DNA from 2 places in the Paenibacillus sp. SAFN-117 genome. Region 1 is predicted to be linked to the other one. Evidence: a T-box and tRNA genes for the amino acid it is inferred to sense, from the RefSeq annotation. Region 1 holds a T-box; the other holds one or more tRNA genes.
The links. The T-box of region 1 lies ahead of ACTHRH_RS04680 (arginine--tRNA ligase). A T-box ahead of a tRNA ligase gene usually reads a tRNA of that ligase, here a tRNA-Arg.
Positions count from the first base shown of each region.

Region 2: it has a tRNA-Arg gene. The T-box ahead of ACTHRH_RS04680 (arginine--tRNA ligase) is inferred to sense a tRNA for this amino acid. The anticodon was not compared.

Region 1 is NZ_JBQCLK010000005.1:3,094-11,448, forward strand. Features, by position in the region: partial or broken gene ACTHRH_RS04680 (arginine--tRNA ligase) at 1-1,685, opposite strand, end outside; T-box leader at 1,733-1,949, opposite strand; gene ACTHRH_RS04685 (aminoglycoside phosphotransferase family protein) at 2,034-2,756, opposite strand; gene ACTHRH_RS04690 (NUDIX hydrolase) at 3,192-3,647, opposite strand; gene ACTHRH_RS04695 (NAD(P)/FAD-dependent oxidoreductase) at 3,854-4,759, opposite strand; gene ACTHRH_RS04700 (Rrf2 family transcriptional regulator) at 4,878-5,282, opposite strand; gene ACTHRH_RS04705 (ATP-binding protein) at 5,674-6,933, shown strand; gene ACTHRH_RS04710 (hypothetical protein) at 7,098-7,337, shown strand; gene ACTHRH_RS04715 (hypothetical protein) at 7,316-8,355, shown strand, end outside.
Region 2 is NZ_JBQCLK010000006.1:12,678-21,032, reverse strand. Features, by position in the region: gene ACTHRH_RS05585 (sigma-70 family RNA polymerase sigma factor) at 1-424, opposite strand, end outside; gene ACTHRH_RS05580 (helix-turn-helix domain-containing protein) at 670-1,032, shown strand; gene ACTHRH_RS05575 (ImmA/IrrE family metallo-endopeptidase) at 1,284-1,820, shown strand; gene tadA (tRNA adenosine(34) deaminase TadA) at 2,079-2,546, shown strand; tRNA gene ACTHRH_RS05565 (tRNA-Arg) at 2,650-2,726, shown strand; tRNA gene ACTHRH_RS05560 (tRNA-Pro) at 2,744-2,820, shown strand; gene ACTHRH_RS05555 (EamA family transporter) at 2,909-3,820, shown strand; tRNA gene ACTHRH_RS05550 (tRNA-Asp) at 3,908-3,984, opposite strand; gene ACTHRH_RS05545 (O-antigen ligase family protein) at 4,119-6,611, opposite strand; gene ACTHRH_RS05540 (alpha/beta fold hydrolase) at 6,915-7,718, shown strand; gene ACTHRH_RS05535 (ABC transporter ATP-binding protein) at 7,851-8,355, shown strand, end outside.

The sequences.
Region 1 (8,355 bases):
TATTTGGAGACAGTTCCTTACTGGCTGCATATAGCGTATCCTGCCAAGCAGCGATATGTCTGATTAATGAGTATTCCGCTTGCTCCATAGAACGGATTTCTTCCGGAACCATCGGTTGCATATTCAATTCGCGTTCGGCTTTATTTAAGAGGCTAGCCGCGCGAGCGTAAGAGTACATCAAGTAGACACCCGTATTTCCGGTTACTTCTGTCGCCTGCTGCATGTCAAAAACAACCTCGGTCAACAAGCTGAACCGAAGAAGATAGTAACGGATGGCGGCAGCGGCGATCATCCGGCTCGCTAGCCCGGTTTTATCCGAACGTTTGTTATCAATGATCTCTTCCATAAGATCAAGTAAATCGGAGATCTTGATCCCTATTCCTTGTCTTCCCGACATAGCATAAGAGGCTTTGCCATCCGATGTATCTATGCCTAGTTCCTTCGCGGCCCCCCGGACTTAATGAAACCACACCATAGCTGACATGACGAAGCTTCTCGGCTTGTTGGGTGTACCCCAGGATTTCAAGAGCTTGTTTCACCATGGCCTGGGGATATACTTGTCTATGGTCGATTACGTTGATGACGATATCCGCTTTGCCAAAGGAGGAATGGATTCCATGACCATTCGTCGTCCACAGTTCTTCCGAAAAGCGTTTATACAAGAAGTCCTTTTCCAGCAGCCCGAACTTCCATAGATGATAAGCGATATCTTTAGCGGTATAGGTCAAAATGCCGTTGGAACGGACCAAAACTTTGTCCATACTGTGTTCGGACTCTTTAGCTTCCGTTTCGGACGAGGGCTGTTTTAATACCCAGCATCCCTCCAGCTTGCCGGAAGTTTCCCGGTAAAACTGCGCCGTCTGCTGCAGTAAGCCGAATGCCGCCGCCCAGAACCCACCCCTGACAATATGGCTCTCCCAGACCAATAAATCATAGTGAATGCCAAACTCGCTCATCTCTTCGAGGTGTTCGCGTACAATCCGTTCAGCTATAAGAAATCCGATCCAGGATAAGTTCCCATTCCCCTCTTCCAGAGAATGAAGCACTTTAGTCCTTTGTTCCAGCAATGGGGTATTTTTTTCATACTCTCTATTAACCTCCGAGTAAATATCCCAGCAGAAGTCGCCAAAACGCGAGTGCTCTTTCTTATGGGGAACATTCAAAATACCTACAACCGTATCGGCAAGCTGATTCCCCAGGTCATCGATATAATTATGCACTTCGACATTAAACCCGACTCTTTTCAAGAGTCGTACAAGGGTATCGCCAATGCAAGAATTTCTCAGGTGACCGATGTGGGCGGATTTGTTCGGATTGATGGAAGTATGTTCAACAATGACCTTCTCACCATTATTCAGAGGCAGGGTGAATTCGCGGTGAGCCCATTCCTTCCAATCGATATGCATATTGATAAATCCCGGAGGAGCGACCTCGACGCGATGAAACAGGTTCTCGATATTCCCTTCCTCTTCCAGCTTGATTTTCAACATGTTTGCAATTTGCAGGGGTGCTTTACGTAAACTTTTGGCAAGCTGCATCGCAACGTTCGTTGAATAATCTCCATGTTCCAGATGAGCAGGCTGTTCGACATAAATGTTTACGTCATCGCTGTAGTCGAGACCGGCTTCGTCCAAAAGACTCCTTACCGACTTTGCGATGCTGTTTTGAAGCTGCTGACTGATCAACATTTAAAACCCTCCTCCTAAACTAAAAATAAAGCCTCCATCCCTATAAAAGAGACGAAGGCTTATGCGTTCGCGGTACCACTCTTGTTGTTAAACGTGTCGTTTAACCACTCCATAAGATAACGGTCTTGGCCGTGACTTCCTACTTACCATTCAGAAGCCATTCTCGCGGGTCCGTTTCCCTGCTCACTCCGTACCGGCTCTCACCTCTTCCGGCTCTCTTTGACTCGAGTCAACAGGTACTCTCCCGGTCATTAAATTTTGTGATATTTTGTAAAATAGTATATCTAAACCTTAATAAAGTCAATCTCCCGTCCACAAGCTCGAACCGTGTGGTTCGCCTTGTCATCAACCGGTCAGAAGGCTTTCTGCGAAAGCAACGTCTTTAATAAGCTTCGGATATTTTTCAGGGATTGAGCTGTCTTCCGCGCTCCAGCAGGCACCCATTGCCGTCTCCACATAAAGGCACTGCCTTATAATTTCATTTGGAAGGTTAAGGTTTTGTTCCAGTATGCCTATGATATCGTTAATTTTCTTAAACAATTCCGGAGTGATTTCATCGCCGAATTCATTTAATATAAACCGCGGAACATCAAATACGGGATCGCCTATTACGCCTTTAGGATCGATAATGAAATATTGTCCGTCCCGGCCGAGCAACAGATTATCGTGGTGCAAATCTCCATGAAGCAGCATCTGTTGTGAATATATCGAGGAAACCGATAAGCAGATCTCTTTTGCTTTTTTCATATAACCATACAATTCTTTACAATCATGCCGCGTGCTCATGTATTCTGTGATCCTGCCGACCCACTCTAGGTAAGTCGGGTATATTTCCGCATTGGCGGGCATAATGTGCAAGCCTTTATATATTGAGCAGAATACAGCTAGTCTCTTATCCAGTGAGCTCTCTTTTCTTAAAGGAATTCCCGGACGCACATCCTCTTCAAGGATGACGCCGTTGTCAATATCGGCATCAAACGCTTTGCAAAATCGTCCGCCGTTATATTCACATAAAGTGCTATACTCCGTAAAGATTTCTCGAAAAGCAGGGTTGCCTAATTTAAGCACTGCATTCCCGAAGGTTTCCGAGCAGCATCTAAAGATCAAGTTTGCGGAATAGGAAGGGATAAACTGAAAAGAGGTCAGCCTCCACTTGTCTGTATATTCTTCGATATCCCTAAGAACTTTCGCATAGAACTCTTGGCCAAAACGGTTAATGATATTTTCGGTTTCCTTGGGCTTGAAGCTGTAATGCTTGTTCATAAGAGCATCACCTCCGCTCCTGATCAATCAGGAACTTATTTCCATCTTTAGACTCAATTCTAACCTTTTTCAGCATGGAGTTCTATTGCATCCTTATTCCAGTTTAGAAAATCCGTTTGCACGGCACCAGCAGAAATTGAAAACAGATTTTCAAGGTAGCAGATACTTTATAGCGTGGAAAGTCCTTACTTCTTTCCAAATCAAGGAGTCCTTAAAAAATCCGTTAGACGAGTCTTCGGCTTAGTTAATCGGGACTGAGTCATTATAATTAATTACATATGACCTTAAGTTCAGTTTTTTTGCATCCAGCCATTTTGCATACATGTCGTAATATACCGGTCCATATAATAAGTTTTCCGGTAGTTGAGCAACTAACATAATTTCTTCAATCTCATAGCTCGGTAATTCGTATAATTCGGTAACTTTGACGAAGAACATCATGCCATAACTACCATTCATCAAATATACTGCAAACGGTGTTAATTCAAATTGTACCGCCCCTGTTTCTTCATATAATTCTCTACTTGCAGCTTGAATTAGATCTTCATTCTTTTCCCTCTTACCCCCGGGCAATTCCCATTGTTGACGTAGCTTATTCCGTATAATTATCAACTGGTTTTGATATTCGGCAATCATGACAACATATTTAATTTCATTAGAATTTATTTCATCAAGACCAAACCAAGTACACTCCATGATAAGCCCCTTTCGCCGATTCTAAACAGGGTAAAATCGTAATCGTCTAAATTATGAACTTTATGTTCAAATACGGCAATTACTACTATAATAGAACGTTTGTTTGCAAAAGACAAATTTCTTATTTCTGACAAGGGATTATCTACAAAGCTTATTCTCCAAGCGTAAGAGTTACAAATAAAGGCCTCGTACGGATTTATTTCATTTTATCCGTATTCTTCCTCTGTCAAATCCATATGGACACTCATGGCGGTTCGGCTGCCGTCAGCTGCGGCGAACACTACTTGGGAGGGTCCGATGTATGAGGCATCACCGGCGGCATAGAGTCCGGGAACCGAGGTTCTTCCCCCCTTATCCGTCTTGATCCCGCCCATATCCGTCCTTTCACAGCCCAATTGCTCAATGAATGGCGCGCTTTGAACAAATTTGGGGGATACGAAGCCGCCGGTTCTCGGAATTTCGGTCCCATCAGCGAATCGAATACGCTCAAGCCGCCCGTTGTGCCCGATGAACGACATAATAGGCTGCTCCATGATCGCGATTCCCCAGGATTGAAGCCGTTGTTTCTGCTCATCCGACAAGGTAGCCTTCCCGTTCGTGCAGACGATCAAATCCTTGCTCCAACTGAGGAGCAGTTTGGCTTTATGAAAGACGTCCGGATATTCGGAAACGACGGCGAGCGGTTGGTCCCGCAGCTCCCAGCCGTCACAATAGGGACAATTGAACAAACTCTTTCCGTATAGCGGATAGAAGCCTTCGATCTCCGGAAAAACTTCTTTCACGCCTGTTGCCAAGATCAGCTTTCGTGCTTGAACACGCTGTCCTGACAAATCGCATATTTCAAATCCGGATTCGATCCTGCCCACCGAGGCCACCTCGATTGGTAAATGTTCGACAGTAGGGTAACGGAGCACCTCCTCATAAGCAATGCGGCGGAATTCGGCCGGAGTTACGCCGTCTCTCGTAATAAAGCCGTGAGACGCATGCGTAACGGCATTCCTGGGCTGATTGTTATCGATCAAAGCCACACTTCTTCTTGCCCTGCCTAGCACTAGGGCCGCATTCAAGCCTGCAGGACCTCCTCCGATAATCGCGCAATCGTAAATCGTCATGAAATTCATCCTTTCTTATTGATTTCGAAGATATTAGAGACTCTTAATGTCTGTAATAAGAACAAGAAAACATGCTTTACCTCAACGAAACACCATCTTTCCTAAAAATATAAAAAGCTCACCTTAATCCTTTCAACTGCTTCTGGGCCAGATCGGCTAATTTTGTTTCTCTAAGATGCGACTCCATCTTCTCTTCGGCTTCCTTCATGACCGCTTGTATCAAGCACTCGTCGCTGTGGACGAAACCACATTCAAACATGGAGGCGGTGCCCTCAATAGCGTGGATAATATCCAGAAAAGTAATGTCGTCTTTGTTGCTGGACAACCGATAGCCGCCATTAGCGCCGGAAATCGATTCGATCATCCCCGCTTTTACGAGTCTCGTCAATATTTTGGATAGATAGGTCGGTGAAACGCCTTGGGACTCCGCCAGTTGCTGAACCCCTACCGGCTTGACCGGAGAAGCGGCAACGAGCATGAGCATGGTGTGCAGGGCGTAATTCGTCGCTTTTGTAAATTTCATGGAAGCACCTCACCTCATCACAGACTTATTGGGTCTATAATATCCTTGAATTTGCCGTTGTGTCAAGCTGTCTTCTTTTTTTGTAATATATCACGAATCGCTTCAACCTGCAGCTAAGCAACCATAACCATACCTATTCGTATGTTTAGTTAATGATTCATTATTTCCAGCATTTACAAAGGTCAAATTTGCTCGGTCATCCTCACTTTTTGCAGGATTTTTACAGCACTATATTGAAATTAATACTACTGTTTAATAGTCGGATGTTGGATGGCTGGATTGGCGGAGCATCGGCGGCCACCCGCCCCGAGTGTTAATCGTTCTCAGGAAGCGATACGGTTTCGCTTTTCACTGAAATTACTTATTCTAAGACAAAGGGCGGCGGATTGATATGATTAATATCCATACATTATTGTTAAACGCCTTTATTGTCCTTATTTCCATATTTCTTTATCAAGTCTTATGTCTGGATAGAGAAAAAGAAAAATACAAATCGTTCATAAGCCTGCTCCTGTTTTCCGCGACCAATCTTCTATGTATGACCTTCCCTATCCACATTTATTCGGGATTTTTCTTTGATTTGCGGTTCATTCCGGTCATCTTGTGCTTTTTCTACAGCGGGTATCGCAATCTGGTTATTATTACGGCAGTGCATCTGCTTTACCGGTATCTCTTAGGAGGCGGCGGATTCTATGCTTCTATCGAGGTAGCCTGTATTCTTATGCTTGGCTTGATGATTGCGGGGCCTTTTCGCGACTCTTTTTCCATACGCAAGAAAATGGCAATAGCTACTTTCTTTACGCTGTTCTATTCCATAATCGTCAGCATCTCCTCTATGGCCACCTTGGGACAATCAGAAATCTATATACGGTTTTTCCTTGAGTACATCGCCATTAACCTGATTACTATATGGATGTCTGTCTACTTACTTGAAAATCTGATAGAGAAATCCCGTCTGAAAAAAGAGATTCGGCAAGCAGAGAAGCTGTCCTTATTCGGCAATCTTACCGCCTCCATTGCACATGAGATCCGAAACCCTCTGACGGTAGTGAACGGTTTCCTGCAGCTATTGATCGAAAATCGGGGGACGGAACAGCAAAACCGGGAGTATCAGCAGCTGATGAAACAGGAACTCGAAAGAGCTCTATCGATCATTACCCAGTATTTGTCCATTGCGAAGCCTGACCCCGATATCACCGAACCGCTTGAACTGGGGAAAGTCATCGCGCAAGTCACGAGGACCATGTCTCCCTATGCCAACCTTAACAAGGTTGAAATTCACAGCTTGATCCCGCCTGGTCTTCATTTGGTGGCCGACCTGGCCAAAATAAAGCAATGTTTTATCAATATTATGAAAAACGGAATTGAAGCCATGGAGGACGGCGGCGTTCTCCAGATTAACGCTGTGAAGAGGAAGAACGAACTCGTCATAGATATTACTGATCAAGGGGTCGGAATGACTCAGGAGGAAATAGACAGACTGGGTATGCCGTTCTATTCCACGAAGGAGAAGGGAACCGGTCTTGGAACGATGTACAGCTACAGCATTCTTAGAGGAATGGGAGGAAGAGTGGAAGTGAATAGCAAGAAAGGAGCGGGAACGAGGGTGACTCTAATCATCCCTGTCCCGCAAGAGTCTCCTGTTGAATGATATATCTTGAGCAGTTGTCTGTACGAAGGTTTCCCATTGCCCCCATTCCTTTAATTATCTATACTGGTAATATCATACTGTTGACCGTACCTCTATCTGGGGTTATCCGTATCTGCTTGTAGGCGTAACATTTCCCGGCTTTCAAAAGAATGGGGAGGTGCCTAATGAGTTGGAGTAACTTTAAGTCCAAACTGCTGCTGCAGTACATTTGGTCCTATCTCTTAATCTTTCTTATTCCTCTAATTATACTTACCTTCTTCATCTACCATAATGCCGTCCAAAATTTACGCGCCGAGATCGAGCATTCTTTTGTCAACCAGTTGAACCAGGTCAAGCACAACATCGATGCGCGTATGACCGAGCTTCGGGAATTGCAACCCGGATGGCTTACGATGAACGACTGACTCCATATATGGTCAGCCATCCTTATTATTCCCGCGACGCCATTCTAACCCTCGAGAAGTATAAAGCGAACAGCTCGATCCTGGAAGAAATCTTCTTGTATTTCCGCAAAGATAACGTTATCTACTCATCCCGCGGCCTGACGAATCTTGATGTGCTGTTCGATCAATCCTATTCATTCAAGGACTGGAGCAAGGAAGAGATCATCGACGATTTGAATAATGTCGCTTACCCGGTAGTACGCCCGGCGGGTTCAGTAAACACCAACGTGCATCTTGAAAAATCATTGCTGGCTTATCTAGTTCCGATCATGCCGAACCATTCTTATCCACATGGCACAGTCCTGTATTTAATGGAGGAATCCCGGCTTACGGGACTGATGGACTCCATCCTTAATGATTTTAAAGGGAATAGCTACATATTTGACCAGGACGGCCGAGTGCTTGCCCGAAATAACCACGGTGCTCCCATACCAACGGAAGAACTGCACGTCCTCCCGGAATTGAGCCCGGGCACCCACAGCTTGAAGCTGAACAACCAATCGCACTCTGTTGTGGCCGTCAAGTCGAGCTTCAATGACTGGACCTACGTGACCGCTATACCGAGCGACCAATTTTTCAGTCATGTTTTCCATATCCAGACCTTCTTTTTGCTTGCCTTTGCCATCGTTGTCTTGGTCGGGACATTCGCAGCCGTTATCCTCGCCAAGAGGCAGTATCACCCTATTCACGATTTGCTGGAATTTGCCAAGCTGAAGGCGGACTCCACCGCCCCCGCTCTGACGAAATCCCCCAATGAACTGGATTGGATTCGCCAGATGCTGCATAACTACAGTACCCGTGTCGATCTTCAGGAGCCCTATGCCAGGAACCAGTTTTTGCTTATGCTGTTGACGCACGGGTTGCCTGAGGAACAGCAAGCGGGGCAGCTCTTGAAGATGTTCGGCGTGCAATTGGTTGGTGACCGTTACTTCGTCATTTCCATGGCTTGGGACGAATATCCCGGCTTATCGGAGCCATT
Region 2 (8,355 bases), on a different contig from region 1:
TGGCTGCAATCTGGCTGTAGGAGAAGCACTCTCCGTAAGCCAACACATAGCAATCCCTCTCCCTGATGCTGAGTCGGGATAGGACGAATTCCAGCCTGGCTCTCTGTCTATTCGTCAGTAGGGCAGGTTGGGGATGGATCCTCTTATCCGCATAAACCTGGATGGAAGCAGGATCGGTAAGCTTCTCTCCCTGATAAGAAGCCCTTCTTTCGATCCCGCGGCGGTTTCCCGGAGGTCTTCCCGTATCCAGCCATTCCAGGGCAAACCTGCAATCCGACAACATGCCGGAAAGAAGCTTCTTCTCCCCTAGATCCGATGCCGATTGATGAGCCTTCTCAATGACACGGCAGGTGCGGCGGTAAGAATCCCGCAGTTCCTTATGGCTTAACCAGCTTTGCTTATTAATCAACTCTCCCCTTTCCATTCCCTCGCGCCTCCTTTAGCGTTTTTGCCATTTTGGCAAATTCAATTCAAAATTTTTTTACCAAAATGGCTACAAGGAGAGAGAAGACATTCAAATGTTGCCATATTGGTAACTTATTACAGATCATATCATTACCGTTTTGGTAATGTCAATCATTTTATTTCCGTTTTGGCAAAACTATTTATTACCGTAATGGTAAATGGTAATATTTGAGTACTAACTGATTTCAAAGTGGGGACATTCCAATGAGCGTATTGGGTAATCGAATCAAATCTCTTCGAGACAAGGCAGGACTCTCACAAAAAAGACTGGCCGAATCCTTGGGCATCTCCAATGTTCAGTTATCCAGATATGAAACGGGAGACCGGAAGCCGGACCCGGACACTATAAAGCAAATAGCCGATTTCTTCGATGTCTCTGTCGACTATCTGCTTGGTCGGGATACGCCAACCCAGGATATACCCGATATTGATGATCCGGAGCTGACGATTCTGTTTAGGGATTTAAAGAACGCTTCCCCGGAAATACGCGAGGAGACTCGCAAATTTCTTGAATTTCTAATGGAGAAGGAGAAAGACCGCAAGCCGGGGGACCGGCAGGGAAAATAACCTGACCAGCGGGAAGCTATGAGGGAATCCATGGCTAAACCGGACAAGCCAGTTACGAGAGGCTATGTTACCCGGTCGCTGTTTTGATTCAAGTAGAGGTGCAGGCTCGTTCGAGCTGCCTGAAACGAAGAATTAGAGGCATGGCAAAATAACAATTACTAAAGGAAAGTTCTGTGCCCAGTAAGGGCTTTCTTTTTCGAAATAAAAGGAACATACGTTCTGTATTAAACTGATGACAAGAGGTGATAACGGTGTTATCTCTTTACAAATGCACTCCTTTCGAACAATGGGTCGAACAAATTTGCCGCAAATATCGAATTACCACTCCGGAGCATCTCACCATAGAATATGTGTCATCAAGAATGAATATCTGGGTATATTATCAGCCTTTTCGGAGCAGTCATATTGACCGTGGTCTAGGTATGTACAGCGTAAATGTGGATGCCCGCCTATCTCCTGAGGAGCAGTGGGAGGATTTCCTTCATGAGCTTTGCCATGTCCTGAGGCATTCCGGAAATCAATTCTGCATGCCGGAATCCTTTCTCCAGTGGCAGGAACAGGATGCGAACAGCTTCGTGCCCTATGCGGCCATTCCGTTCTTCATGCTAAACCGGATGGAACTGCCTCCTCATCAGAATGATTTGATAGACTTGATTACACATACGTTCAGAGTCACCAGAGAGCTTGCGCGAAGAAGAGTGGAGCAAATTCAACGTAGAATCCTGCAAACTATACTGCACGAAGAATGGCTTAAACAAGTAGCTTTGGATGAGCGCAAGCTGATTTAGCATGAGTTATTCAGGAGTTATTCACAGGTTGGAATGATTTGGATGTAGTTATTTTCAGGGCGGCAGTCAAACGGGTTTATGCTGAAATATTCTGACTTTTCGACGTTTTTCATAGTTTGTTTGCTCTTCAGATTAAGGAATTATACAATAGAAAACGGAAGTCATCAGAACTTATCCACAATCTTATCCACAACATGTTAACAAAGGAATGGATGTTCGATGAATTATCCACATTTCAGAAGTTGGGAGGGACAAGCAGTGGACCATCCGGACCATGTCCGTTGGATGCGCGAAGCTATAACAGAGGCGGAGAAAGCATTGGCCAAAAGAGAAGTTCCCATCGGTGCCGTTATTGTTCATAATGGAGAAATTATTGGCCGGGGGCACAATTTGCGGGAAACCTCACTGGACCCGACTTCTCACGCCGAATTAATCGCGATCCGGCAAGCGAGCGAACATCTGCAGGCCTGGAGGCTGCTGGATTGCTCCCTGTATGTAACATTAGAGCCCTGTCCTATGTGTGCCGGGGCTATTGTCCAGTCAAGAATACCCCATGTCATATATGGAACGGCGGATCCTAAAGCGGGCTGTGCAGGGACATTAATGAATCTGCTGCAGGAGGAAAGGTTTAACCATCAGGTGGAGGTTACCAGCGGAATTCTCATGGAAGAATGTGCTTCTATGCTCACCGACTTCTTCCGCACCTTGCGAAAGAAAAGCCGTTAGACTTATGCTGATTCCGGCGCAACTGTCCGGGATCAGCGGAAATTTTGGAAGGCTGCTCCTCTTCCCATTCCCGGTTATTTATGATATAATGATTTTTGCTTAAGCGCCCGTAGCTCAGCAGGATAGAGCATCAGTTTCCTAAACTGCAGGTCGTACGTTCGAATCGTATCGGGCGCGCCAGTAAGTTAATAAGATATCGAGACGTGGCTCAGCTTGGTAGAGCGCTTGGTTCGGGACCAAGAGGTCGCAGGTTCAAATCCTGTCGTCTCGACCATTACATAAGCATCGGGGACCCAGAATTGGGGGTCCCTTTCTTGTTGTATTTTAGATGCATAACACGAGCTAAAAGGATGAATTTACCCATGATGCGATACGTAATTCTGGTATTTTTAGGTGCCTGCAGCTTTGGAGTGCTGTCCACCTTCGTCAAGCTGGCCTATCAATCGGGCTTTACCGTCAATCAGGTCGTTGGAAGCCAGACCTTACTGGGGATGCTTACACTGTGGATAATCTTTATCGTCGTTAAAATCAGAAAAAAGGGAGGCGCGGTATCACCGGCATCCTTTAAAGAAATACTAATGCTGATGGCCGTCGGAACAACGACCGGTTTGACGGGTGTATTTTATTATGCTGCTTTGCAATATGTACCGGCTTCCTTGGCAATTATTCTGTTGTTTCAATTTTCGTGGATGGGCCTGCTTATCGAGTCACTACTCAACCGGAGGTGGCCGGGCAAAGAAAAGCTGGTCGCTCTATTGATTCTTCTGGCCGGAACGGTACTTGCCAGCGGGATTCTGGAACAGGGACTGGGCTCCTTTACTTTAGCAGGCGTGGCCTTGGGTTTGGTTGCCGCCCTTATGTATACACTGTTCATTCTATTCAGCGGCCGAACCGCTCCTCATATCCATCCGGCCAAAAGAAGCGCCATCATGCTCACCGGTTCATTTATACTGATCAGCATCATTTTCCCGCCATCTTTTCTGGTCGACGGCTCCTTATGGAACGGACTCATTAAATTTGCGGTTGTTTTGGCCTTGCTCGGCGCCGTAATTCCCCCTTTTTTATTTGCGTTGGGGGTTCCTCATATCGGCGGATCACTGGCTACGATCCTGAGTGCTGCAGAGCTTCCGACCGCAGTTCTTGCTTCCAGCCTTGTCCTTCGGGAAGAGGTTTCGGTGACGAAATGGATCGGCGTACTGATCATATTGGCAGGCATCGCATTGCCGGAATGGATCGCCAGCCTAAGAAGGAAACGCCAGCTCAAGCTTCAGTAAAACGTCTTCGGACGTTTTTTTGTTTTTCCGAGAGAAAATAAAAAGAGCAGAGTCGCACTCTGCTCTAAATCATATTATTGGGTTAAATGGCGGAGCTGACGGGATTCGAACCCGCGGTCTCCTGCGTGACAGGCAGGCATGTTAGGCCTCTACACCACAGCTCCTTGGCAACTACTATAAGAAAGGCACAAGCAATATAATAGCATGTCCTAGAATCAGATGCAAGTACTTTTTAGTAGCTGCCCTTGTTAGTCGGGAATATTCATCCGTGGTATCACGATTCCCTCATCGAAATCCTTCAAGCATCGTAATGAACCATTCCTTCAATCCATTCTTTCTCATCAGGGAACTGCCCGATGAATTTGTCATACAATGGAGGATGCTCCTCTCCCTGCCTCATTCTCGCCGCCAAATACCACCGGGTCAATTCACGGCTTGCCGGAAGCTCCCAATTCCCTTCGGTATAGGGTTCCATGACATCCGCGGCAGTCTTGTAATCATTCCGCAAATAATAAATTTGTCCGATAGACAGTGCCATCCCCGGACCCACCCCGAACGGCTCGTGCATCTGCCCTTCCGGAAGCTGCTCCAGCTCCTTCATTTTATCCAGCACCGTTTGGTAAAGCTGAATGGCATCATCCCAGTATTTTTGCTGCGCTGCAGGATCATTATTTTTTCTGGCCTGATCACCCAGCTGCAGGTTCAGATCAACCGCACGATCATACCAGTTTGGAAAATCCTCAAACAGGCTCAGGCCCCAAATACTGCTTTCCAGACGTGAATATGCAACGTCCAATGCTTCCGGGAGCTCATCCTTTCGGAGATGTAAAATGAACTGCTGTTCAACAAGCAAACGATTGTAAGGCTCCTTCTTACTTAACTGCTGCAGGTGCTTCGCCACTTCCTCCAGAATCTTCGAATCCCCTGTTTGGTTATACATCTTATTTAATTCATTGACCTTGGCCAACACATATTCAGGATGATTCGGCCTCGCCTTTAAGGCTTTTTCTAAAGCTTGGTTCGCATGGGCATTGTTCCCCTTCATGCTTTGATCCAAGTAAGTATAGAAGGTTCTATTCGCCTGATAGTCGTAAAAGGATATGATCAGTACTATAAGGGCCGCGGCCGAAATCATACCCGGAACAAGCCGTCCCCAGGTTTTATCCGTAAGCCAACCCCACAGCTTGCTTCCTTCCAGGCGTAATTCAGTAGTTACAGCGGATGCCATCCCACCCAAACACAGGAACACGAGTGCGGCGATATAGCCATAGCTCATTTCAAAATCAAGCGCGCTATGAAGCAAGATGGACATGGCCACAAGATAATAAAGAATTGATTGATCGGGATCTGTTGTTTTGCTTAAGAACACATTTTTGATATAAAAAATAAACACCAGCAGGAGTAACCCTCCCAGGAAAATAAGCCCGACCAAGCCGGTTTCAACAAGGTATTCAAAGAAATAGCTATGAACCTGCCTCGGAAGATAAGGAGCACCCTGGTAAGCGGTGAACAGCGCCTCCCAGACCCCGCCGCCTCCGCCGAGAACCGGCCGGTCGGCGAATATTTTCAATGAGTCGGCGAACATCATTAATCTTTCGAGTACACTGTGCTGTTGGAGGTTAATGCTTGCGATCCTCTGGTGCAGCGCTTGCGGGAGCAGATTCCCGACCATTGAACCCTGAGTGATAAGCAGAAGTCCGATTCCCCCTAAGGCTATGAGGCCAACGGGAACAATCCAATTAGACCATTTCCAGCCGGCAAACCGCGCAAGCTTTCTTTCCATCAACGGCGCCAGGTATAGCTGGAGGATGACAATAAGGGCTGCCGCCCCAATCGATACCGGTACGAGCGTCAGCCAGCCTTTCCAGGAAAGAGGATCCAATAGGCTGACCGTATCGGCGGCACCATTCTGTTCATAAGAGGCTTTCATTCGTTTGAGCATTTCGAGTGATATGCTCTTGATCCGGTCCGTAATCAGGAAGGAGGCTGTGAAGCCGATCCCCAAATATATAAAAAAACAGATTTGCCGGACAACGGAGAGGAAAGGCAGCAGCGCCAGCAATATAAGCGGAAGCACCACAATTCCCCCGCGGGATAGAGTTAGCGAGAACGAGAGAGCCAATGGAACCAGCATTAATGCATTCAGTGCAACGATCACCCGGCTGCGGGAGGACATGATAAAATGCAAGCAGCCCAAAAGCAGGGCAATCAGCACAGCCGCATAAGCATTGGCATACTGAAAGACAGCCGTCAGCCTCAAGCCTTGGTCTTCCATGACAGCATCACGAAAATAAGCGTTTCCGAACATGTTTAGAATGCAATAAATGACCACCATATAACCGGAAGTCATAATTCCGAATTGGAGCATCCGGTTCCCCGATTGGCTTCGAGCGAAATAAGCCGCCAGCCCGAATAACATCGCATACATGGCATGAAGCAAAATCTGCTTTCCATTGCTGTAGGGAGATACGGCCACGAATCCGGATAAGAGGTAGGATAAAGGCAAACCCCAAGCTAATAACATTAACGCATCTCTCACGGAGCTGATTTTCCAACGAAAGATCCAATAAAGCGAAATGAGAAAGAAGAATAAGGCTGTCCAAGCTGCCGACCCATAAACATTGACTTCGTATTGAATCAGATAGCCGTTATATAAGCCGGTGCGGAACGGGGCGATGAACAAGAACAATAGAATAAATCCCAGGCCAGTCCAATATATGATTTCATTGGGCTCCGATATTCCCAGGTTTACCGGGAGGCGCTCGGGTTGTTTGGTTAATTTAGTCTTCATCTCTGCTCCTTTATCTTTATGGGCCTGTTTCATCTGGCCCTTCCATGCTGTAATGAATATTACAACCATATAGACTTATTACTTTGGAAAAAGTTTCTATATTTTAAAAAATTAAATGAATAAATTCATTTTGTGTCAGGAAATAGAGCTTTCTAAAATAAAAATGTAAAATTTTTACTTTCGGCTTCTCCCCTTTGCATGTAATACACCGCGGCATGCTATACTATACGAAAAGTATTTTTACGGACCTGGTTATGTGCCTGTTTTTCTTTATCCATTACAAATCGAAAGGTGGGAAAACCCATGCATAAAGCTCAATTACGCACTCTGGGGCAGAAGGTGGAGCTGGCCTATGAAGATCGCGGACAGGGTCATGCCGTAGTCCTGCTGCATGGATTTTGCGGAAGCTCGCAGTATTGGAAGTTCATCGCGCCGGCATTAGAGAACGGCTACCGGCTCATCATTCCGGATTTAAGAGGGCACGGGCAATCTTCCGTTCCGGAAGGCCCGTACTTAATGGAAACTATGGCGGAAGACATTGCTGAACTGTTAGAGCAGCTTGAGATCGAGAAGGCCGTTCTATTCGGGCATTCTATGGGCGGATATGTAACTGCCGCCTTTGCCGGGAAGCATCCGGATAAGCTGGCCGGCTGCGGTCTGATTCACTCTACCGCGCTGCCTGACAATGAAGAAGGTAAGCGGAAGAGATCCGATAATATGGAAGCCATCCGGCAACGGGGAATGAATGCATTTGCAGGGGAATTGATCCCGAAGCTTTTTGCCAAAGCCCATCTGGAGAGCATGAGCCGGGAGGTCGAGAGCATGACGGCAATAGGCCAAGCAACGCATCCGGACGGAGCCATCCGCTCCCTCCAGGGGATGAGGGAACGAACAGACCGCACAATGGTGCTGAGAATGGCCGAAGTGCCCGTACTGTTGGTGGCCGGAGCGGAAGACCAGATTGTCCTTCCGGACAAAACCTTCTCGGTTGAAGGGGACAACATCTCGACATTTCTGCTCGACGGTGCCGCACATATGGGGATGATCGAAGCTCCCTCATTGCTGGCTGATCGAATGAAGGCCTTCCTCTCGCAAATCTACGGATAACCATTAAGCTTAACAGGACCAATCGAAGCCGGTTGGTCTTTGTTTCGGTTAAGTCTAATTCAAACTTTTTACATAGGGCAATCGTTGAAGGATTAGAATGCGATTCATATAGTCCGGCAAAGGATGAGAACGTTGATCAAAATTGAAGATTTATCCAAACAATTTAAAAAAGACGTTTGGGCGATTCGCAACCTAAATTTAACAATCCCAACGGGAATGTTCGGGCTGCTGGGACCGAATGCAGCCGGTAAAACAACTCTGATGCAGATTCTAGCCACTTTGCTGAATCCTACATCAGGTACGGTTCGAATAAACGGCCGTCCCCTGTCCGATGCCGAAGAGATCCGCCAAATAATCGGGTATCTTCCGCAGTTTATCGAAATTTATCCGCATATGACGGGTTATGATTTTCTCGATTATATCGGCGTTATGAAGGGAATGAACGACCCCAGACTAAGGAAGTCTGCTATTGACACTATACTGGAAAAAGTCAATCTACAGACTAAAGCAAAGGATAAGGTCAGAACCTATTCCGGAGGCATGAAGCAGCGGCTGGGGATCGCCCAAGCGCTGCTCGCTTCACCCGAAATTCTGATTGTGGACGAGCCCACTGCCGGTCTTGACCCGGAGGAACGTA